One region of the Actinoplanes sp. NPDC051411 genome, then DNA from elsewhere that is predicted to be linked to it. Evidence: riboswitches for the same ligand, from Rfam matches in the RefSeq annotation. Region 1 holds a riboswitch; each other region holds the start of a gene.
The links. A riboswitch is a leader RNA that binds a small molecule or an ion and turns the genes downstream of it on or off. The one in region 1 is predicted to bind cyclic di-AMP.
Positions count from the first base shown of each region.

Region 2: linked by a shared signal. The riboswitch ahead of AB0M88_RS24145 (transglycosylase family protein) and the one ahead of AB0M88_RS38650 (NlpC/P60 family protein) in region 1 are both predicted to bind cyclic di-AMP.
Region 3: linked by a shared signal. The riboswitch ahead of AB0M88_RS31345 (NlpC/P60 family protein) and the one ahead of AB0M88_RS38650 (NlpC/P60 family protein) in region 1 are both predicted to bind cyclic di-AMP.

Region 1 covers NZ_JBFBAD010000100.1:6,128-13,790, forward strand. Annotated here, with positions in the region: gene cydB (cytochrome d ubiquinol oxidase subunit II) at 1-407, opposite strand, end outside; gene AB0M88_RS38635 (cytochrome ubiquinol oxidase subunit I) at 417-1,778, opposite strand; gene AB0M88_RS38640 (BlaI/MecI/CopY family transcriptional regulator) at 1,856-2,221, shown strand; gene AB0M88_RS38645 (M56 family metallopeptidase) at 2,218-3,126, shown strand; cyclic di-AMP (ydaO/yuaA leader) riboswitch at 3,249-3,390, shown strand; gene AB0M88_RS38650 (NlpC/P60 family protein) at 3,406-4,404, shown strand; gene AB0M88_RS38655 (M1 family metallopeptidase) at 4,479-5,822, opposite strand; gene AB0M88_RS38660 (MarR family transcriptional regulator) at 5,841-6,284, opposite strand; gene AB0M88_RS38665 (epoxide hydrolase family protein) at 6,338-7,414, shown strand; gene AB0M88_RS38670 (AAA family ATPase) at 7,460-7,663, shown strand, end outside.
Region 2 covers NZ_JBFBAD010000044.1:3,195-10,857, reverse strand. Annotated here, with positions in the region: gene AB0M88_RS24170 (right-handed parallel beta-helix repeat-containing protein) at 1-1,760, opposite strand, end outside; gene AB0M88_RS24165 (class I SAM-dependent methyltransferase) at 1,909-2,532, shown strand; gene AB0M88_RS24160 (hypothetical protein) at 2,549-2,902, opposite strand; gene AB0M88_RS24155 (LysR family transcriptional regulator) at 2,912-3,784, opposite strand; gene AB0M88_RS24150 (nuclear transport factor 2 family protein) at 3,876-4,223, shown strand; gene AB0M88_RS24145 (transglycosylase family protein) at 5,026-5,700, opposite strand; cyclic di-AMP (ydaO/yuaA leader) riboswitch at 5,707-5,847, opposite strand; gene AB0M88_RS24140 (saccharopine dehydrogenase NADP-binding domain-containing protein) at 6,075-7,313, shown strand; gene AB0M88_RS24135 (TetR/AcrR family transcriptional regulator) at 7,458-7,663, opposite strand, start outside.
Region 3 covers NZ_JBFBAD010000065.1:53,197-60,859, forward strand. Annotated here, with positions in the region: gene AB0M88_RS31335 (protein kinase) at 1-634, opposite strand, end outside; gene AB0M88_RS31340 (response regulator) at 856-2,871, shown strand; gene AB0M88_RS31345 (NlpC/P60 family protein) at 2,923-3,732, opposite strand; cyclic di-AMP (ydaO/yuaA leader) riboswitch at 3,739-3,869, opposite strand; gene AB0M88_RS31350 (MurT ligase domain-containing protein) at 4,349-5,569, shown strand; gene AB0M88_RS31355 (glutamine amidotransferase) at 5,559-6,269, shown strand; gene AB0M88_RS31360 (VTT domain-containing protein) at 6,315-7,037, shown strand; gene AB0M88_RS31365 (hypothetical protein) at 7,053-7,663, opposite strand, start outside.

The DNA of each region.
Region 1 (7,663 bases):
GTGATCACCGCGAGCAGCGCGCCCCAGACCGCGACGACGCCGGCCGACGAGAGGGCGAGCAGGGCGTCGGCCCGGCGGCGCCAGCGGAGGCCGTCGCCCTTGCCGCGGAATTCGAGGGCTACGCCGCGGATCGCCAGGAGCAGCAGGATCGCGGCGACCGGCAGGTAGAGGCCGGAGAGCAGGGCCGCGTACCAGCCGGGGAAGGCGGCGAAGGTGGCGCCGATCGCGGCGACCAGCCAGACCTCGTTGCCGTCCCAGAACGGGCCGATGGTCTGCACGGCGGCGCCGCGTTCGTGGTCGTCGTGGCCGAGCAGCGGGCCGAGCAGGCCGACGCCGAAGTCGAAGCCTTCGAGGACGAAGAACAGCACCCAGGCGAGGACGACGACCGAGAACCAGAAGGTGATCACAGCGGCTCCTCAGTAGGTTACGGACATTTCGGGTTCATCGACCGCCGCGGGCGCGGGTGACAGGGGCTGCCGTGACAGGTGCCGCACGAGGCGGAACCAGACGACCGCGACGATGCCGTAGACGACGGTGAAGCCGGCCAGCGACGCGAGCACCTCGGAGCTGGTCAGGCCCGGGGAGATGCCGTCCGCGACCTTGGAGATCCCGAAGGCGATCCAGGGCTGCCGCGCGGTCTCGGTGAAGATCCAGCCGATCGTGTTGCCGGCCGCCGGCAGGATCGGGATCAACGGCAACCAGCGCAGGAGCCAGCCGGGAGCCTCCCGCTCCCGGCGGGTCCGCCACAGGAAGTACGCGGCGACGAGCGCGGCCAGCATGCCCACGCCGATCATCAGCCGGAACGACCAGAACGCGACCGGGATCATCGGGACGTAGTTGCCGGGGCCGTACTGGGCGGCGTACTGGGCCTGGAGTTCGTCGATGCCCTGCACGGTCGCGCCGGGTGAGCCCTTGGCCAGGATCGACAGCAGGCCGGGGATGTCGAGCGCGAAGGACGGCAGCGGCTTCCCGGTCGTCACCAGCGAGAAGGGCGCGCCGGACGTGGTCGTGTAGAGCGCCTCGGCGGCGGCCATCTTCATCGGCTGCACCTGCGTGATGACCTTGCCGAGGTGGTCGCCGGTCAGCGCGGTCGCCGCCCCGCCGGCCAGCATCAGCCAGGCGCCGAGCCGGGACAGGGGCCGGAAGCCGGGGTCGGCCGCGCGGCGCCAGACCGCGATCGCCAGCAGCAGCGCCCCGCCGATCATCGCCGCGCCGCTGAGGGTGTGCGGGAAGGCGGCCAGGTTGACCTTGTTGAGCAGGAGTTCGCGGAACGAGGTCAGGTGGGCCCGGCCGGTCACCGGGTCGAGCGAGTACGCGACCGGGTTCTGCATGAAGCTGTTGCCGGCCAGGATGATGAACGCGCTGAGCACCGTGCCGAGCGAGACGATCACGATGGTCGCGGCGTGGGCGAGGCGGGGCAGCCGGTCCCACCCGAAGTACCAGAGCGCGAGGAACGTGGCCTCGAGGAAGAACGCGAGCATGCCCTCGATGGCCAGGGTCGGGCCGAACACGTCGCCGTAGAACCTGGCGAACGCGCTCCACCCCATGCCGAACTGGAATTCCTGCACGAGGCCGGTGACGACGCCGACCGCGAACGTGACGATGAGCAGTTTGCCGACGAATCTGGTCAGGTTCTTCCACAGGTCGCGCCGGGTGCGCAGCCAGGTGATCTCGAGGCCGGCGGCGACCGCGGCCAGGCTGATCGACATCGGCACGAAGAAGTAGTGGTAGATCGTCACCACCGCGAACTGCAGTCGCGTCAGGTCGAGTACGTCCATGCGATGAGCCCCCTCTACGACATTCCGTAGTAGATACTACGACGTGTAGTACGACGCCGTGCAGTAGACTCGGTCACATGGCCCAGAGGAACGGTCTAGGCGACCTGGAACGCGAGGTCATGGCGCAGTTGTGGGCGGCGACCGGACCCATGACCGTGCGGCAGGTGCACGAGCGGCTGAGCAGAGACCGCGACCTGGCGTACACGACCGTGATGACCGTGCTCGACCGCCTGGCCAAGAAGGACGTGGTCACCCGCCAGAAGGCGGATCGCGCCTATCTGTACGCCCCGGCGCAGTCCCGCGAGGAGATGACCGCCGCGGTCATGCTCGACGCCCTGACGACGAGCGGCGATCAGGACGCGGCCCTGGCGTACTTCGTCGGCCGGTTGCCCCCGGAGGCGCTGGCCGCCGCGATCGAGGCGGCGAAGAGCCAGAACCGGTGACCGCGCTACTGCTCGGCGCGCTCGGGCTGACCCTGTCGCTGCTCGTGCCCGGCCCGCTCGCCCGGTCACGCTGGCCCGACCGGGCGCCGCGCGCCGCCGTACTGCTCTGGCAGGCGATCACCCTGGCCGCCGTGCTGAGCGCGCTCGGCGTGGTGCTCGCCGTGCCGGAGGAGCTCACCCGGGCGTACGGCTCCCGCAAGCCGGTCGTGGCCGGCGCCCTCCTCGTCGCCCTGGCCGTCGCCGCGCTCATCGTCGCCCGGCTGCTGATCTCGCTCTGGGGGGTCACCCGGCGGTCGCGGGCCCGGCGGGAGCGCCACCGGCTGCTGGTCGACCTTCTCGACCGGGCCGAGCGGCGCCACGAGATCGGACCGGATCACCTGCGGGTGCTCGAGGGCGCGCTCCCGCTGGCCTACTGCGTGCCCGGGCGCGAGCCACGGGTCGTGCTCAGCGACGGGGTGCTGCGGGTGCTCGACCGGGCGCAGGTCGACGCGGTCCTCGCGCACGAGCAGACCCATCTGCGGCACCGCCACGACGTGGTGATGGAGTCGTTCACCGCCTTCTATCGCGCGGTGCCCGGGGTGTTGCGGAGCCGGGTGCCTCTGGACGCCGTACACCTGCTGTTGGAGATGGTGGCCGACGATGCCGCGCGGCGCGTCGCCGGGCCCGGGCCCCTCTCGGCCGCGCTGGAAAGGCTGACCGACGCGGTCCCGCTCACGGAGGACGCCGAGCCGGACGCGTGGGGTGACGCGCGTCGCAGGAGGCTGGACCGGCTGGCCGCGCCGCGCCCCGAGTCGCCCGGCCTGAGCCTTGTCGCGGGACTAGGGGCGGTGTCCCTGCTGGTGCTACCCACCGTCATCCTGGTCGTGCCCTGGCTCGACCGCGCGCTGGAGCAGTGGCCGTTCTAGGCACTCTGCGTAACCGGTGGTATGCAGGCAGTTTCCCAGCCGCGTCGGCTTCAGTTAAGGCAATGATCGGGAGTACGGTGGTCCCCGGTTCGGCAGCCCCCCATCGTCCATCCGGCCGATCTGACGGACCACCGCCTAATCGTCGTTGTTGTCTGGCGAACCGGGGACCCGAGCAGTTGGGGTGAAGCCGTGCACTTTCGCGGCCGGGCGCGCTTCCCGCTCGAACCCGTCAGCTAACCCGGTCGGCGGCATGAGGGAAGAAAGGACAACGCACGTAACGTGAAACGGAACGGGGCGCGCCGCGCCGGAATGCTGCGCAGCCTGCTCTGCCTCGTCGCCGCGGCCGGCGTAGTTGTCACCGCACCGGCCACCGCGGCACTCGCGACACCCTCGCCGTCCAGTGTCGAGGCACAGATCGACACCCAGTGGAATCAGCTCGAGCCGATCATCGAAGATTACAACGATGTGCACAGCAAGTTGATCAAGAACCAGGCTCAGCTGAAGAAACTGTCCAACCAGCTCACCCCGCTCCAGGTCCGGGTGGATGTCGCCCTGTCCTCGGTTCGCGGCCTGGCCACTGACGCGTACAAGCAAGGTTCGCCGAGCGCGATCAGTGCCATGTTGATGAGCGGGTCGACGAACCAGCTGACCGACAAGCTGGGTCTTCTCGACCAGCTTGCGCGGCACCAGCAGGCACAGATCGCCGGCGTTGCCAAGCTGCGCGACCAGTACGCCAAATCCAAGCAGGACCTTCAGCTTCTGACCGATTCCATCGCCGCCCGCGATGCCGATCTGGCCCAGAAGAAGAAGGCCATCAATGTGAAGATCGATGCGCTGCAGAAGCTGCGCATCAAGGCGTACGGGGCGACCGGTGGAGACGACGGACCCTTGAGGATCGGGCCCTGCCCGGTCACCTACAACAATGACGCGGGCGGTAAGGCGGCGCGCAAGGCGTGCTCGCTGATCGGCAAGCCGTACGTCTTCGGGTCTGACGGCCCTAACACGTACGACTGCTCCGGCCTGACGAAAGAGGCGTGGGCGACCGTCGGCGTGACTCTCGACCACTACACGAAAGACCAGTGGAACGAGGGCAAGTCGGTGAGCCGGGGCGACCTTCAACCGGGCGATCTGGTGTTCTTCTTCCCCGGTTCGTTGCACCACGTGGCCATCTATATCGGTGGTGGCGAAGTGGTGCATGCTCCGCACACGGGTGACCATGTGCGGATGGCGGTGATGGACAAGGTGGGTCCGATCGCTGGTTACCGGCGTCCGGGCTGACCCTCGTCGAGGCAGAAGCAGTTCTGAAGGGGGCCACCGCAGTCGGTGGCCCCCTTCATGCTGCTATCCGTCTTTCATCCGTCGACCCGGTGGGACGACCAGAACGAGGTCAGGTCGGTCGGGCCGGCCGCGGCCTGGGCGGCGGCCTTGAAGTCGGCGACCGTCGAGACGCCGTACCAGTGCGCGGCGGCGTACGACTTGAGCAGGTTGGTCATCGCGGTCGTGCCGATCAGGCGCCGCAGGTCGTGCAGCGTGCACTTGCCGTAGCCGTAGACCACGGTGCTGTAGCGGCTCGAGTGGGCGTCCCAGTAGGCCATCGAGTTGGTCAGCCGCTCGGCGCTCGACTGCCACGTGATCCCGCAGCCGGAGCCGGTCTTGTTGAAGTACAGGTCGGTGGCGTAGTCGGTGAAGCCCTCGTCCAGCCACGGCGTGGTGTACTCGTCGTCCCCGACGATGCCGTAGAACCACTGGTGGCCCAGTTCGTGGGCGAGCGCGGTCGAACTGACCACGTCGAGCACGAATCCCGGATATTCCATGCCGCCGAACCAGAACCCGTTGTCCAGGACCACGTCGGCCTCGGCGTACGGATAGGCGCCGAACCGCCCGGAGTGGGCGTCGAGCGCCGATGTCGCCGTGCTCAGCATCGAACTCGCGTTTCCGGCGCTGACCGAGCTCACCCGGTAGACGTTGACCTTGACGCCGCCGGCCGTGGTCCCGGAGGTCTTCACGAACGGCCCGGCCGCCCAGGCGAACTCCCGCACCTGCTTGCCGACCGCGGTGGTGATCGTGCGGCCGCTGGTGCCGGCCCGGTCGGTCGAGGACCCGGTCGCGGGCACCGCCATCGAGCTCGGGTGGTCCAGCGTGACCGTGTAGTCGCTGGACAGCGCGTAGAACGACTCGCCGTTGTTCGTGTACGGGTCGAGGTGCCAGCCGGCCGCGTCGCGGATCGCGAGCACCGGCAGCGCGTTGCCGATGAAGTAGTAGCCGCCGTCGTGCCCGAACCGGTCGACCCCCGCGGTGACGACGATCGACAGGTCGAAGCCGATGCTGCCGGTTCCGCCCTGCGGCACTGCCGCCGGGAGCGTGATCTTCAGGGCGGTGCAATTGACGGTCAGTGCCGAGGCGGTGCCGCCGGTCACGTTGGTGACGGTGACCGGGGTGGACGGGCAGGAGCCGTGCGCGTTGTCCCAGAGCCGCAGGTAGACCTCGGTGAGCGGGGTCGCCGAGGCGTTGCTGAAGGTGACGCTCTCGTGGCCGGTCCAGGTGCCGCCGGTGGTGTTGCTGGTCAGGTTGACCGTGTAGGCCGGGGTCGCCGGCGTGCGGGTGGAGTCGGTCGCGGCCGCTCGCGCCGGGGTGGCCGGCGCCGCCAGCATGGTGCCGGCGAGGGCGAGCAGAGCCGGTAACGCTCGTCTAATCATTCGACGAGCATGGATGTCTCAATCGTCGCCGGGCAACGGGGGAATCCCTTGTCGGTGATGGTCGAGCAGCTTGCCGAGCAGGGTGGCGAGCGCACGCCTCTCGGCCTCGTCGAGCGGCTCCAGCAACGCGTCCTGGACCTCCTGGGCGCTGCGCGCGAGCTGGGCGGAACGCTTACGGCCGGCCGCGGTCACGCTGATCACGTTGCGCCGGCGGTCGGCCGGGTCGGGCGCGCGGGCGACGAAACCCCCCTCTTCGAGCTCGTTCAGCGCGGCGACCATGTCGCTCAGGTGGATTCCCGTACGCCGTCCGAGCGCGGCCTGGCTCGCCGGGCCTTCCTCGATCAGTGAAGCGAGCAGCCGGTAGTGGTAGCCGCGGGCGCCGACCCGCGCGAATCCGTCGGTGACCAGGCGGTGGGCGTGGGCGGCGGTCTGGGTGAGCAGCCAGCTCGGTAGGGGATCCACGTGGCCAGAATAACATTTGCCGGTCAAACGTTAATGCGACTAACGTTAGCCGCATGAACGAATTCCGATACCGCGTCTCCCCGTCCGACCTCGACGACCTCAAGCTCCGGCTCGACCGCACCCGCTGGCCCGACGAACTCCCGGACGTCGGGTGGTCGTACGGCATCCCGGTCGAGCGGGTCCGGGCGCTCGCCGGCCTCTGGCCCGGCGTCGCCGCCTCCTTCGCCGCCGACGGCTTCGTGACCACGATCGACGGGCAGAACGTGTACTTCGAGCACTTCCGCGCCCCCGACCCGGACGCGCTGCCACTGATCCTCACCCACGGCTGGCCCGGCTCGACGGCCGAGTTCCGGCACCTCATCCCGCTGCTCCGGGAGCGGTTCCACCTGGTGATCCCGGCGCTACCGGGCTTCGGCCTCTCCGGCCCGACCACCGCGACCGGGTGGGGCCAGGAGCGGGTCGCGCGGGCCTGGGCCACGCTGATGGACCGCCTCGGCTATTCGCGTTACGGCGCCCACGGCGGCGACTGGGGCTCCGGCATCTCCCGGCTGCTCGGCGCGGTGGCGCCCGACCGCGTCGTCGGCGTGCACGTCAACTATCTGCCGACGCGGGGCGCGCCCGACGGCCTGTCCGAGCCGGATCGGGCCCGCCTCGAGCGCACACTGGCGCTGGCCGGCACCCGGCATCCACACCAGTGGCAGTTCCTGACCGCGCCGCAGACCATCGCGTACGCGCTGAACGACTCGCCGGCCGGGCTGCTGGCCTACCTGGGGGAGAAGTTCACGATCTGGGCCGACCCGGCCACGCCGGTGTCCGACCAGGACATCCTCGCCGACGTCCTGCTGTACTGGGTCACCGGAACCGCCGGCTCGGCCGCCCGGCTGGTCAAGGAGAGCGGCTTCGGCGGCCCGGTCCCGCTGCGGTCGCCGCTGGGCGTGGCGGTCCTGCCGCGCGACATCACGCAGTCGATCCGGCCGCTGCTCGAGCCGTCCCACGACATCCGGCAGTGGACCGAGTTCCCCCGGGGCGGCCACTTCGCGGCGCTCGAGGTGCCCGGCCTCCTGGCCGCCGACATCACCACGTTCTTCGACCTGGTCGCCGGAGGCACGCCCGGTGCGCCGGCCATTTAGCGGGCCGCCGAATCTTGTCGCACGGCGCGGGCATAATTTGCTGTCATGAGCGACTCGCCCCTCATCGACAGTCTCGCCGCCGCTGTCGAGGCCCGGCCCGACGACCTGCCGCTGCGCCTGCACCTGGCCGAGCTGCTGGTGGGGGCCGGGCGCGGCTCCGAGGCGATCGGGCACGCGGCGCAGGTGCTGGCCCGCGAGCCGGGCAACACCGCGGCCCAGAGGCTGATGAGTTCGGCGCTGGGCGGGCCG
Region 2 (7,663 bases), on a different contig from region 1:
CCGACGAGCGCGTTCAGTTCGGCGAGCAACTCCGGGAGGTCGGCCTCCTGTTCGGCCGCCGTGCCGCCACCGCCTTCCGGGGCGGGCGCGGCCGAGCCGGGCAACAGCGAATTCGGTACGTCCGTGAGCGTGATGTCCTCGAAGGTCGGATCCGCGTCGTCGTCCAGGGCCACGTCGACCTCGGTGTCCCGGATCCGGCAGCGCACCAGCTTCGGGGTCGCCTTCGATCCGACGTGGACAGCCGGGAACGCGCTGGCCGTGAAGACGCAGTCGGTGAACGTGCCGCCGCCGCCCTCACCGACGAAGAGCGCGTTCTTGCCGCCCTCCGTGCACGAGCTCTCCTGCACGTCCGGGGTCGCGCCGGTCCACACCACGATGCCCGAGCCGGCCGCGCCGGTCACCGAGCACTTGGTCACCGAGCCGCCGCTGTCCTTCTCGAAGACGATGCCGGCGGTGCCGGTGCGCTCGACCCGGCAGTCGCTCATCTCGGCCGTGGCACCGGTGCCGATCTGCACCCCGGCCCGCTCGCTGGCGCTGACCACGCACTCGGTGAGCTTCACCGGCCGGTCCGAGCCGTGCAGCACGCCGTTGCGGTTGCCGTCGAGCACCGTGCCGGTCGCCTGGGCCGAGGCATGGTCCTCGAGGCTGATCCCGGCCAGAGCGCACCCACGGACCCGGCCGCCGGTCAGTTCGGCGGTCGCCTCGCCGATCAGGTGCAGCCCGTGCTCGGCCGACGGCCCGATCCACAGGTGGGTCGCGGTCAGCCGCGCCGAGCCGCCGGCGTGCACCGCGCTGTACGCCGAGTCGCCGACCGCGGTGTCGCTCAGCGTGGCCGTGGCCCGCTCGGACACGAAGATCCCGTTACCGCCCGCGTGCCGTACCGACCCGCCGGTGACCCGGACCGTCGCCTCGCCGCGCGCGACCACACCGGTCGTCGCGGCCCGGTCGATCCCGGTGCCGGACAGTGTCACCTCGGCCCGGTCGGTCGCGACCGCGCCCGCCCCGGCCCCGTCGGCGATCCGGCACCCGACCAGGTCGACCCGGGCCGACCCGCTCGCCAGCACACCGTCGGCGCCGCTCCGCTCGATCGCCGCCTCGCGGACGGTCACCTCGGCGGTCTCCTCGGCCAGCACGCCGTGCCGCCCGGGGGCGGTCAGCCCGCCGCGCGCGATCTCGACCCGGGCGTTGCCGCGGGCCCGCAGGCCCGAGCCGCTGACCCCGCTGACCCAACAGTCCTCAATCGACACGCGGGCCGATCCGCCGGCCACCACGCCGATCCCGTCCACGCCGTTGACCAGGCAGCTCGTCATCCGGACCACGCTGTCACCGAGCGCGTACAGTCCGGCCAGCCGCCCGCCGGTGAACCGGCAGTCGCGCAGCTCGGGTGCGGCCCCGCCGGAGACCTCGACCCGTCCGTCCCGGAACTCGCAACCCACGATCTCGGGGCTGCCCCCGGTCACCGACAGCACCGCCTCGCCCGGGTCGCCCCCGGTCAACACCAGGTCGGCGAGGGTGGCGGCGGCAGTCAGCCGCACCGGCACGCGCCCGATCAGCCAGACCGTGCCCCGGCCCAACTCGGCGACGAGCCGGACCTCGCGGTCGATGACCAGGTCTTCGCGGTAGACGCCGGGGGAGAGCAGCACGGTCTGTCCGGGCGCCGCCGACCGCAACGCGGCCTCGATGCTCTGCGTGGCGTTGCGCTCGCCGGGAGCCACTCGGATGGTTTCGGTGACTCCACCGCTTCGCCGTGCCGCCCGCATTCACCGCTCCTCGCCGCTTACGCCACGAGAACCTTGCGGTGCCCGGACCAACGGCGTCGAGATTTCCGGTGAACCGGGGCGGAACACGGAGCGGTCGACGTCGATGGTGCCGCTCTGATGTCATGGAGGGCCGACCGGGAGGTGCCCGATGGAAGTCGAAGACCCGACCATCAGATCGCGTCGCTACTGGGACGAGGTCGCCCCGCGCTACGACCGGGCGATGCGATTCTTGGAGCGCTTCCAGTTTCGGGGCGGCCGGGAATGGGTGTGCTCGCGGGCCCGGGGCGACGTTCTCGAGGTCGCCGTCGGCACCGGCCTCAACCTCGCTCTCTATCCGCCCGAAGCGCGCCTGACCGGCGTCGACCTGAGCCCGGAAATGCTCGCCTGGGCCCGTTCCCGGTCGGCCGCGCTCGGCCGCGCGATCGAACTGAAAGAGGCCGACGTGGAGGCGCTTCCGTTCGACGACGGCGCTTTCGACACCGTCGTGTGCACGTTGGCCATGTGCGCGGTGCCCGACGAGCGGACCGCCCTTCTCGAGATGTGCCGGGTGCTTCGGCCGGGCGGCCTCCTGCTTCTGCTCGACCACATCGGCAGCAACTGGTGGCCGATCTGGGCGGGTCAGCGGCTGCTGGAGATTTACACGATTCCCCACGGCGGCGAGCACATGACGCGGCGCCCGCGCCCGATCGTCGAGGGGGCCGGGCTGCTCATCGAGGAATCGGAACGGCTCAAGGCCGGCACGGTCGAACGGATAGCCGCCAGGAAACGGTGAGGAGGCCGCCTGGGCCCTAGGAAACGGTGAGGAATTCGCCCAGGAAGCGGGCCTCGTCGCGCAATTGAGCCGCCCGGTCGGCATGCCCGGCGCGCTCGTAATCGACGGCGGCCTCCTCGCGGGAATCGACCTCGTCCTGCACGATCCGCGCGATGTCGCCGGCGGAGAGGACGCGCCGCTCGGCCTCGGCGGCCCCGACCCCGAGTGGCGACTGCTCGATCGCGAGGGCCTTCGTTTCCGCCGGCACCACGGCTTCGGCGTTGTCGATCGCGGCCAGCGTGGATCGCAGCACGCCGACGGCGACCCGGTCGCGGGCTTTCATCGCGACGGGCAGGGCTTTCCGGAGTTGTTCACGAAGCGGGACGGCCACGCCCGGAGACTAGCCGAACGCTGCTTTCAAATGTGGCAGCAGCGCTTGAAGCGCGGCGCTGACCCGCGGACGCCAGACCAACGCGAGCACGGCCGGAACGGGGACTCCGGTGATCGGCACCGCTTTCAGATCTGGAAAGCTGGCGGCCATCGACTCGCTCAGGACCGCGACGCCGAAACCGCGGGCGGCGAGACTCGCGACGGCGCCGGGCGCCGACGCGGCGAGCGCCAGATCGGGCATAAAACCCTGGGAGATAAAGGCTTCGTCGAAAACGGCCCGGATGCCGGTGCCTTCCGGCAGGGTGACGATCGGGTACGCGGTGAGCTCCTCCACGGTTATCGCGTCCCGGCCGGCCAGTTCCGAATCGGGCGGCACCAATACGATCAGGCCTTCGCGGGCGATGACGTGGGAAGCCAGATGCTCCGGAACATCACCGGCCAGCCCGACCAGCGCGATGTCATGCAATGAGGTCCGCACACCGGCCACCAACTGGTCGGAATTGTCCTCGGCGAGCTCCAGTTCGATCGCCGGATGCTCGCGGTGAAACGCGGCCAGCGCGGCGAACAGCGGCTTCACCTCACAGCCGATGACCATGCCGACCGTCAGGTGGCCGCGCACCAGCCCCTGCACCTGGTCGACGGTCTGCCGGAGGCCGGCCACGGCGTCGAGCGCGGCCTTCGCGTACGGCAAAGCCTCGCGTCCCGCCTCGGTGAGGCGGGCGGTGCGCCCGGACCGGTCGAAGAGCTCCGCCCCGAGTTCCCTTTCCAGGGCCCTGACCTGCGCACTAACGCCGGACTGGCTGATGTGCACGCGGGCCGCGGCGCGGGTGAAGTTGGCCTCGTCGGCGACCGCGGCGAAGTATTGGAGCTGGCGCAGTTCCATAACTGGGGATTCTAGTTACGACAACAACCATCTGTTGGACTACTGGCTCGCGCCCCGGCAGGGTGGGGCCATGAGCGAACACGAGAAGGCAATGACGCCCGAAGACCTGACCCGCCTGTTCGTCGAGCGGGCCAACGCCAAAGATGCGGAGGGCCTGGCTCGGCTCTATGAAGAAGACGCGGTCATGGCCTATCCGCCCGGCCGCCAGACCGTCGGCCGCTCCGCGATCGAAAAGCTGTGGGCCGAGCTGCTCCCCAAGATGCCGCAGTTCACGCCCGAGCAGCCGCTGCCCACGCTGATCAGCGGCGACCTGGCGCTGACCTCGACGCCACCCCGCGACGGCGCGGGCGCCCGCGCCCAGGTGGTGCGCCGCCAGCCCGACGGCTCGTGGCTGCGGGTGCTCGATCAGCCCGAGTTCGTCACACCGGCGTCGCGCTGATCGCTTCTCGAGTCGTCCAGTGCGTGGTGGCGCAGCGTGCGGTTGTGGCGAGCCTGGTTGCGTAATGCGCGGTGGTGCCGGGCCGGTGGTGCCGGGCGTGATTGGGCCGGGCGTGATTGGGCCGGGCGTGATTGGGCCGGGCGTGATTGGGCCGAGCGTGATTGGGCTGAGCGCGGTTGGGCTGAGCGTGACTGGGCCGAGCGCGGTTGGGCCGAGCGCGGTTGGGCCGAGCGCGGTTGGGCCGAGCGCGGTTGGTACTGCGCGGTGGTGCCGAGCGCGGTTGGGTCGGGCGTGATTGGGCCGAGCGAGTCGGGCAGTGCGGGTCGGGCAGTGCGCGGTCGGGCCGAGCGAGGTTGGGCAGTGCGCGGTGGCGCTGAACGTGGTTGTGCCGAGGGTGAGTTTGGCCGAGCGCGGTCGCGAAAGGCGTGGCGCCCAGGCCGGCGATCTCGCGAAGGCTTGATCGTTGGCCTGGGAGCCGGCGTCGGCGCTTAGCGCGACACGACGATGTGCTGCTGTGGTGGTGCCGATCGGGGGGAATGGCACCACCACAGCGCACTCGCCACCGTGGCCTCTGTGGACATGGGATCACCCGGGGGCATGGCTTGACCCATGGCTCACCGTGCTTCGCACGGAACGGGGCCGGAGTGGCTGATCACCGGGGATGGGGCACCCGGGGGTTGGTGCGGTGGAATTTTCTAGCTCACAGCGGGCCGGCTCAAGGTGGGCCGGCTCACACCGGGCTGGCTCAAGGCGGGCCAGCTCAAAGTCGCCAGCTCAGAGCGGGCAGCTCAGAGCGGGCAGCTCAGAGCGCGATCCGCTGACCGGGGAAGATCAGGTTCGGGTCGCTGATGATGCCGGTGTTGAGCGAGGCCAGGGCGTGCCAGCCGCCCTTGACCTGGTAGCGCGTCGCGATGGCCGACAGGGTGTCGCCCGAACGCACCACATAGGTCTTGCCGGTCGCCTTGACCGACGCCGACCGCACGACCCGGCTGGTGGTGGTCGCCTTGTGGTGGGTGGTCCTCGACGACTTGTGGGTCACCGACTTCGAGGTGTGGCTCGCCTTGTGGGTCGCCTTGTGACTCGACTTGCTGCTGTGCGAACCGCTGGTGTTGCTGCCCGAGTAGTGCTTGGTCGAGCCGCCCTTCCTGCCGCACACGGGCCAGGCACCGATGCCCTGGCCGCGCAGAACCTTCTCGGCGATCGCGATCTGCTCGGACCGGCTCGCCTTGTTGGCCGTGCTGGCATACTTCGTGCCGCCGTACGCCTTCCAGGTGCCCTTGGTGAACTGCAGGCCACCGTAGAAGCCGTTGCCCGTGTTGATGCTCCAGTTGCCACCGGACTCGCACTGCGCGATCGCGTCCCAGTTCACACTGGACGCCTGCGCCGCGGAGGCCGGGCCGAGCAGGGCGGCTGTGCCCGCCACGCCCGCGGCGGTGAGGCCGAGGGCAATTCGGGCATGCTTACGGATCTGTGCCATGACAGAGAAACCTCCACGCCTGCGAGGTGAGCTGTCGGGTTCGGGCTGAGGTGCCCGGCCGCGCATGGCGGCTTCACCCCGAGGCGCGCAGCAGCGCGCCGAGGAACTTTTGGGTCCCCCGCTCCATGCCTTGGGTTAAGTTCCGTCGGGCGGCGGCAAGGACTCGGCGTTCCGCCCACGGTGTCCACGTTGGCGGACCGACCGAACCTAGCCGGGCCGATTCGGCGATCGCCAAGGTCTAGTGACGTTGTTCTCAGTAATTGCCCTATTTGATCTTTCTTTAGGACGAGTATGACCGATATGCGACGCGATTAAATTACTGGTCGGTAACCATCCGCTCCGTGGCCCCCTGGTCTGATGCAGAATCGGCAACCATGACCCAGCCCACACGCGAGTACGACGTCGTCGTCTACGGCGCGACCGGTTTCGCCGGCGCCCTCGTCGCCCGCCACCTGGCCGCGCACGCCCCCGCCGGCGCTCGTCTCGCGCTGGCCGGCCGCTCCGAGACGAAGCTCACTCGAATTCGGGCCGAGTTGGGCGTCGACTGGCCGATCGTGGTCGCCGACGCCTCCGACGAACCCGCTCTGGCCCGGCTCGCCGCCTCCACCCGGGTGGTCGTCACGACGGTCGGGCCGTACCTGAAATATGGCCGCGCCCTCGTCGCGGCCTGCGCCGCCGCGGGCACCGACTACGCCGACCTGACCGGTGAGGTGCTCTTCGTCCGCGACAGCATCGACGCCAACCACGACCTGGCCCGCCGCACCGGCGCCCGCATCGTGCACGCCTGCGGCTTCGACTCGATTCCCTCCGACATCGGCGTCCACGTCCTCGACCGGCAGGTCAAGGCCGACCAGGCGGGCGATCTGACCACCACCACCCTGGTCGTGACCAGCCTCCGCGGCGGCATGAGCGGTGGCACCATCGGCACCATCCGCAACCAGGCGGAGGAGCTGAAGAAGGACCGCGCGCGGCGCCGCATCGCGGCGAGTCCCTATTCGCTGAGCCCCGACCGCGCCGCGGAGCCCGACCTGGGCCGCCAGTCCGACATGCTCACCGTGCCCGGCGCGGAGGTCGATCCGTCCCTGCGCGGCAGCCTCGCCCCGTTCTTCATGGCCTCGTTCAACACCCGGATCGTGCGCCGCTCGAATGCCCTGCGGGGCTGGTCGTACGGCCGTGCGTTCCGCTACCGCGAGACGATGAGCGTCGGCACTTCCCCGCTTTCGCCGCTGCTGGCCGGGGCTTTGAAGCTGGGCCTCGGCGCCGCCATGGTCGGCCTGGCCGTGACGCCGCCGGCCATCCTCGACCGGATCCTGCCCGATCCGGGCACCGGCCCGAGCGAACGCACCCGCGCGTCGGGCCACTTCACGGTCGACGTCTTCACCGTCACGACGACGGGCGTGCGCTACCGGTCCCGGGTCCGGGCCCAGGGCGATCCCGGTTACGCCGCGACCGCGGTCATGCTGGGCGAGTCGGCGCTGGCGCTGGCCTTCGACCGAGACGCGCTGCCGCCGTCCGAGGGCGGAGTGCTGACCCCGGCCACCGCGATGGGCGATGCGCTGGTCGACCGCTTGCGCGGAGCCGGCCTGACCATAACCGCCACCCGCGCCGGCTGACCGAGCGTCGGCTGACCGAGCGCCGGCTGACCGAGCGGGTGCCCGCCCGCCGGACAAGGCCGGAGTCCCGTTTTCCCGGCCTTGTCCGGAACACAGGCGTACCTGATCAACGTGAGACTGCCCGACGAGTGCGCGCGTCAAACGTCAGCGGGCGAGCAGGTGGCCGGCGATCCACGTCAGGTGCTCGGCCAGTTCGTCCGGGTCCTCGGCCATGCCGCGGGAGATCCAGTCGATGATGACCTCGCTGATCCCGGCGATCAGGGCCAGCAGCGTGCGCTCCAGCCGCCGCTTGTCGGTCGTCGTCCCGACGAACCGGTTGACCAGCGGCGCGAAGTGCTGGGCGTCCTCCC
Region 3 (7,663 bases), on a different contig from region 1:
GCGAGGTCGACGGGCTGTGGAACGCCTCCGGCGACATGTAGTGGGGTGTGCCCACGACCGCGTTGGGCGTGGTCATGCTCGGCGTGTTGAGGATGCGCGCGACGCCGAAGTCGGTCAGCCGGGTCTCCAGCCGGCCCGACTCGGCCTGCAGCAGGATGTTGTCCGGCTTGAGGTCGCGGTGCACCACGCCGAGCTCGTGCGCCTCGGCGAGGGCGGCCGCGACCTGCGCGGCGAGCCGGGCCGCCTCGCCCGCCGGCACGGTGTGGTGCCGGCGCAGGTGGTCGCGCAGGCTGCCGCCGCTGACCAGGTCCATCACCAGGCCCAGGGTCTCGCCGACGCTGAACAGGTCGCGCACCCGCACCACGTTGCGGTGCCGCAGCATGAGCAGGATGGTGCGCTCCTGCACGAAGCGGGTCACCAGCTTGGGCTGCCGGAGCAGGCTCTCGTGCAGCAGCTTGATCGCGACCGGGTGCCCGGTCGAAAGATCAGTACCTCGCCAGACCGTACCGGTGGCTCCCTGGCCGATCGGTCGTTGAAGGATGTACGAGCTGCCGACGTGCCGCCCACTGAGATCCAGGGTCGATGCACCGCCGGATTCCGCGCGGGCGTTGGTGCTCGTGCGATCCTTGGTCACTCGGATTCCCTCCAGTGTCAGCAATGCACCGGAATACTGCTGTTTGTCCGGATAGGATGGCAAGCTTTAGCGCCCGAGTTCGCACCTTCGGTAGGAGTCCCCGAATTCGCGTCACCTCAGCCGCCCCGGTCTCGTTCGACGCGACAGAAACACCGGTTGCATTCCTGGCGAACCGGCCCCGCGCCCCCCACCGGGCACGGAATAGTGACGACATGGGTGTCATGGCTTACCCCCTCCGGTACGCGCTCGCCGACCTGGCCCTGGCCCTCAGCCGGGCCGCCGATGACGCCGCCGAGGTGCGCTCGACCGCGGCCCGGGCGGCCGCCGACATGATCGGGGACGGCGCCGGCGTGCAGATACTGCGCGACGACGGCCGCTACGAGGCGATCACCTACCACCACATCGACGACGAGCGGTCGGCCACGCTCGGCCGGGTGCTCGACCACGCCGGCCGGCTGCCCGACGACGACTTCTCGACCACGCTGGCGGCCAGCCGGCGCCCGATCGTGCTGGCCGGCGACGGAGCCTCACCCGTCGGCGACGGCGAGCACCCGGTCCACGCCGCCGTGCTCTGCCCGGTGATCGTCGACAACACCTACGCCGGCTACCTGGTGCTGACCCGGGAGACGCCGGGCGCCTTCTACTCCACCGCCGAGGTCGAACTGGCCCGCGACATCGCCGGCGAGCTGGCCCTGGCCATCTCGAGCGCCCAGGCGATGGAACGCCTGCGGGCGAGCGAGGAACGCTACCGCCGGGTGCTCGAGACGATCCCCGAGGGAGTCCTCCAGCTCGACCGGGACGGCGTCGCGACGTACGCCAACGAGCCGATCGGCGTCGTCCTCGGCCTCCCCCGGGCCCAGCTGGTCGGGGTCTCGCTGCGCGGCTTCCTCGACGACCAGGGACAGAAGGAGCTCGCCCGGCGGCTCAACGAGTGCCAGGCCGGCCGCTCGACGGTCGGCGCGACCCGGCTCATGCGGGCCGACGGCTCCCGGCGCAGCGTGCGGATGAGCATGATGCCGCTGATGGACGACCACGGCCGGTTCAACGGCGTGGTCTGCATGATCACCGACACCACCGACCACATCGACGCCCGCGGCCTCAAGCGCCAGCTCGACCACCTGCGCCGGCTCGACAGCCTGGGCCAGCTGATCGGCGGCATCTCGCACGACTTCAACAACCTGCTCACCGTCGTCGCCGGCTCGGCCGACATGATCCTCACGACGACCCCCGAGAACGAACAGCATCATCAGCTGGCCAGAGACATCATGGAGGCCGTCTCGACCGGGCGGACCCTCACGCACCAGCTGCTGGCCTTCGGCCGCAGCGACGGCAACCGGCCGGAGATCATCCCGATTCCCGACCTACTCACCGACGTCCAATCGCTGTTTTCCCGTACGCTCGGCGAGCACATCGGCCTCGACCTGGCGTTCGGAGCCGACGTGTGGCCGGTTCGGGCCGAGCGCGGGCCTCTGGAGCAGGCGCTGGTCAACGTGGCGGCGAACGCCCGCGACGCGATGCTGCACGGCGGCATGGTGCGGGTGGCGGCGACCAACGAGGTGCACGAGGCCGGCGCGCCACCCCAGGGGGCACCGGCCGGCCGGGTCGTCCACCTGGTCATCACCGACACCGGCAGCGGCATGAGCGACGAGGTGCGGCAGCGGGCGCTCGAACCGTTCTTCACCACTCGCCCGACCGCGGCCGGGCTCGGCCTGGCCACCACGGCCGGCATCGTGCAGGGCATCGGCGGCCACATCGAGCTGGAGTCACAGCCCCGGATCGGCACGACCGTGCACCTCTATCTCCCGGCGGCCGAGGAACGCACGGCGGCGGCCGGCGAGCGGCAGGGCGCCCCCGCGGTGATCGGCCGGGTCCTGATCGTCGAGGACCAGCCCGAGGTCGCCCAGCTGGTGCAGCGGCTGATCGAGCCGGCCGGTTACGTGATCACGGTGGCGACCGACGCGCTGACGGCGGTCACCCAGGTGGCGGCCGGGGCGCATCCGGACCTGCTGATCACCGACGTGGTGATGCCGACGATGACCGGGCCGGAGCTGGCGTCGGCGCTGCGTACGCACCACCCGGATCTGCCGGTGCTCTACATGTCGGGCTACACGGCGGCGTCGCTCGGGCCGCAGCTGACGCTCGACGAGAACAGCATGCTGATCGAGAAGCCGTTCACCCGGTCCACTCTGCTGGGCGCGATCCGTACGCTGTGCGGGCCGCAGCCGCCGCGTACATGAAAGAGGCGTGAGCGAACCGCTCACGCCTCTCTCATCATCTTTTCCCGCGTGTCAGGCCATGCGGCGTACGACGTAGTTGCTGCCGTAGATCTTGTGCTTGCCGACGCGGGCTCCCGTGTGCGGGGAGTCGTACATGTAGCCGTTGCCGGCGTAGATCGCGGCGTGGTAGCCGTACGAGCCCGAGCGGAAGACGATCAGGTCGCCGACCTTCTTGCTGCCCTTGCTGACGGCCTTGCCGTAGTGCTGCTGCGAGTTCGCCTTGTGCGGCAGCTTCTTGCCCACTGCCTTCTTGTAGACGTACATGGTGAATCCGGAGCAGTCGAAGCGCTTGGGCCCGGCCGCGGCGAACTTGTAGAGCGCGCCCGTGTGCTTCTTGGCCTCCGCGAGGACCTTGGCCCCCTTGTTGACCTGCACCTTCACGTAGAGCCGCTTGGCGTAGCCGGCGTTGAGGCCGCTGTTGCCGTAGAACTCGGTGCGGAAGTAGCCGTTGACCCCGGGCTTGGCGTAGAGCGTGGCGTAGCCGTTCTTGCCGATCGGCGTGGACGACCAGTTGTTCCACTTGCCGTTCCGGTACGCCTGGACGCGTACGCGGCCCGACGTGACGACCTTGCCGGTCTTGGGGTTGATGACCTTGGTGGTCAGCCGAACTCGGGAGCCCAGGGAGACGGTCGAGGTGTTGACCGAGTCGATGACCTTGGGCGTGACCTTGGCGACCGCGGCCTGAGTGACGACGGGGGTGGCGGCGTTCGCCGCCGTCGTCGTCATCAGCTGGCCCGCGCAGAGGCAGAGACCAAGGGACAGCGCGGCGGTGCCGGTGCCGACGGACAGCCGTCGAGGCCGGCTCAGGGTGTGCTGAGGCACGGTAAGGGAATCCCTCCGGCACGCCTGCGAGGTTAGCTGTCGGGTTCGGGCGGGAAGGTGTGCCCGGTCGCGTTGCCGCGACTTCACCCCGAGGTTGCTCCGTTGCCCGCCACCGGAGCGGGTGGCGCGGAGCGGACCGGCTGTCTCTCTCGAGAAGCTGTGGGTCCCCCGTCCCTGCCCCCGTATGCCTTTGTGGTCGTGCGTGCAAAGGTCGCGTCGTCCGACCCGGGGCAGGGCTCGGCGTGAGCCTGGGCGGCGCGACCGGCGAGCGGATGCCCACCGGCGGAAACCTTCCTATCCGAATTTTTTGATGATCGTCGGGCGCCATTTGGTGACTTTCCGTAATCGTTGATCGAGGCGTTGTCCAATTTGCCATCGACCGGGAACATTTGCCGCGACATTCCGTAGGTGCCCGACTACTTCTTGTTGAGAATTCGGCGTGAACCAGAACACACAATTACTCCATACAGGATTGTCTATTCGAGTCGAAAATCCCTCTACCGGCGGAAACACGGTCACCCGTTCGGCGAAGGTCGATTCCGTACCCCATCCGCCCCGCCGACAACTCGACGTAACCTCTGATTCCGGTACCCTCGCTGGCGTGACGGACCAGAAATTGCCCCTGCGCGCCAAGGTCGCGACCTCGGTGTCGAAGACCGCGGCGGCGCTCTCCCGGGCCGCGGGCCGCGGCGACGGCTCGGTCATCGGCGGCTGGATCGGTCTCAAGATCGATCCGGAACTGTTGACGCACCTGGCCACCGGGCGGGCGATCGCGCTGGTGTCCGGCACCAACGGCAAGACCACGACGACCCGGCTGACCGCCGCCGCGATGGAGGTGCTCGGCCCGGTCGCGACGAACTCGTTCGGCGCCAACATGCCGACCGGGCACACCTCGGCCCTGGCCAAGGCCGGCTCGACGCCGTTCGCGGTGCTCGAGGTCGACGAGCACTACCTGGCCCGGGTGATCGAGGAGACCAACCCGCGGGTGGTGGCCCTGCTCAACCTCTCCCGCGACCAGCTCGACCGGGCCAAGGAGGTGGCGATGATGGCGCAGATGTGGAAGACCGCGCTCGCCGCCCACCAGGACGTCAAGGTCGTGGCCAACGCCGACGACCCGATGGTGGTCTGGGCGGCCAGCGGCAGCCCCTACGTGGTGTGGTTCAGTGCCGGCCAGCGCTGGCACGACGACTCCTTCGTCTGCCCGCAGAGCGGCCACCCGATCGAGCGCCACCAGGGAGACTGGTGGTGCACCGGCTGCCCGCTGCGCCGTCCTCGCGCCCACTGGCAGGTCGAGGAGGAGGGTGTCGTCGACCCGCGCGGCGACTGGCACCTGGTCAAGCTCCAGCTGCCCGGCACGGTCAACATCGGCAACGCGGCGACCGCGCTGGCCGTCGTGGCCGAGTTCGGCGTCCACCCGCTCAAGGCGTTGCCTTACCTCGCGACCGTCACCTCGATCGCCGGGCGGTACGCCCAGGTCGACCGTGAGGGGCGCAACATCCGGCTGCTCCTGGCGAAAAACCCGGCCAGCTGGCTCGAGGCGTTCGACATGGCCGAGATCGCGCCCACCCTGCTCTCGATCAACGCCCGCGACCCCGACGGACTCGACACGTCGTGGCTCTACGACGTCGACTTCGCGCCGCTGCGCAACCGTCCGGTGCTGATCACCGGCGACCGCGCGTACGACCTCGCGGTGCGGCTCGAGGTCAACGGTGTGCCCTTCCGGCACGTGACCAGTTTCGACCAGGCGCTGCAGGGTGTCCCGCCCGGGCGCCTCGAGGTGATCGCCAACTACACGGCGTTCCAGGACATCCGATCGGAGTTGGACCGTGTCAACTGAGTCCCTGCGGATCGTGTGGATCTACCCCGATCTGCTCTCGACCTACGGTGACCGGGGCAACATGCTCATCCTCGCCCGAAGGGCCCAGATGCGGGGCATTCCGGTCGAGGCGTACGAGATCCGGTCGGACCAGCCCATGCCGTCGAGCGCCGACATCTACCTGATCGGCGGCGGTGAGGACGGCCCGCAGGCCCTCGCCTCCCAGCGGCTGATCGCCGACGGCGGCCTGCACCGGGCGGTCAACCAGGGCGCGGCGGTCCTCGCGATCTGTGCCGGTTATCAGCTGTTCGGCCATTCTTTCTTCGCCAAAGGCGCCAAATGTCCGGGGCTCGGTCTGCTCGACCTCTACTCCGACCGGGGCGAGACCCGCGCGGTCGGCGAACTGCGGGGCGACATCGACCCGCGGCTCGGGCTGCCCGCGCTCACCGGCTTCGAAAACCACGGCGGCCGCACCCACCTGGGGCCGGGCGTCTCCCCGCTGGCCCGGGTCACCGCCGGCATCGGCAACGACAACCAGACCGAAGGCGCATGGCACGGCAAGATCCTGGGCACCTATTCCCACGGGCCGGCGCTCGCCCGCAACCCAGCTATAGCCGATCTGCTACTGCGCTGGGCGATCGGCGCGGATAGCCTTGCTCCCGTTGACGACACATGGGCCGACCGGCTCCGCGGGGAACGCCTCGCCGCGGCGAGCGCCTGACAAGCAGAGACCATGACCGACAATGAGTTAGGGCGGTAAGCCTGCATGACGGACACCCTGATCGCGCCTTCGCTTCCCTCGACCGCCCCCGCTTCGGTGGGCTCGCCGATGGGATGGAAGCGCCGGCTGATCCGGTTCGCCGTTCTCGGTGTCGTGGTCGGTGGCCTCGCGTTCGCGGCGGCCGTGCTGCCACTCCGCGAGATCGGTGACGCCGTCATGATGCTGGGCCGCACCGGCGCCGCGGTCGCCATCGCGGTGGTCGGCGGCCTGCTGCTGTCGGTCATGGTCCCCCGCACCGCCATCACGATCGCCTGCGGCGCCCTGCTCGGCGCGGCAACCGGCGCGGCGGCCGCCCTGGCCGCCGCCGTGATCGCCGCGATCGCCACCTACTACGCCGGCCGGTGGGCCGGGCGCGGCGCGCTCAAGGCCAAGTCGGGCAGCAAACTCGCCCGCCTCGACGGCTGGCTCGACCGCCGCGGCCTCTCGGCGGTGCTCCTGGTGCGCCTGCTGCCCCTCGCACCGTACGGCCTGGTCGGCTACGCCTACGGCACGACCAGCGTGTGCCGCAAGCGCTACCTGCTCGGCACCACACTCGCGGCGATCCCGTCGGCCATCTCGTACGCGGTGATCGGCGCCGCGGTCACCAAGCCCCACGAGATGAACCCGCTGACCCTGGCCCCGGCCCTCGTCGGCTTCGCCCTCACCACGGCGATCGTCTGGCGCTGGAAGCGGTCGGCCCGCCGCCCGGCCGCCCCCGTCGCCGCCTGATCCTCTACGGCTTCCCTACGGCCGGATCCGTAGCATGACCGGGTCGTGGGCCGGGTCGCTGGGCACGAAGCTGGCCCGGGCGTAACGGACCCACTCGTTGCCCAGCCAGTCGATGCCGGTGGCCAGCTCGCTCCGGTCGGTGCCGGCCGGCAGCGTCGGCAGGGCGACCTCCCGGAGCGTCTTTCCCGTGCTCACATCCATGATCAGCACACGTTGCGACCAGTCCTTGACGGTTCGGTAGGTCACCAGCACGGCGGCCTTCCGGTTGTCCGGCGAGAGCGCGAAATAGGCGTCGGTGCAGTTGCTGACGACCGGCCGGAGAACGCCGACCCGCTCCCCCGTGCCGGCATCCTCGATGTCGGCGGAACAGGTCGGGCCGCCCACCGCCGGCCAGCTGAGGATCCGGGACGCGGTGGCCTGCATCCCGTAGTACGGCAGAGCGAAGCCCTTCTGGCCGACCGCCGGCCTCAGCACGGTCCACCGGCCGCTGCGGATGTCGTAGCGGTTGAGGACGACGTGAGGGGCCTTCATGTCCTGGAACGCCCACCAGAACAGGGTGGTCGCGTTGCCGGTCATCGGCATCAGGCGCTGCGCGAACTCGCCGGTGCTCTCCCAGACCTTGGCCG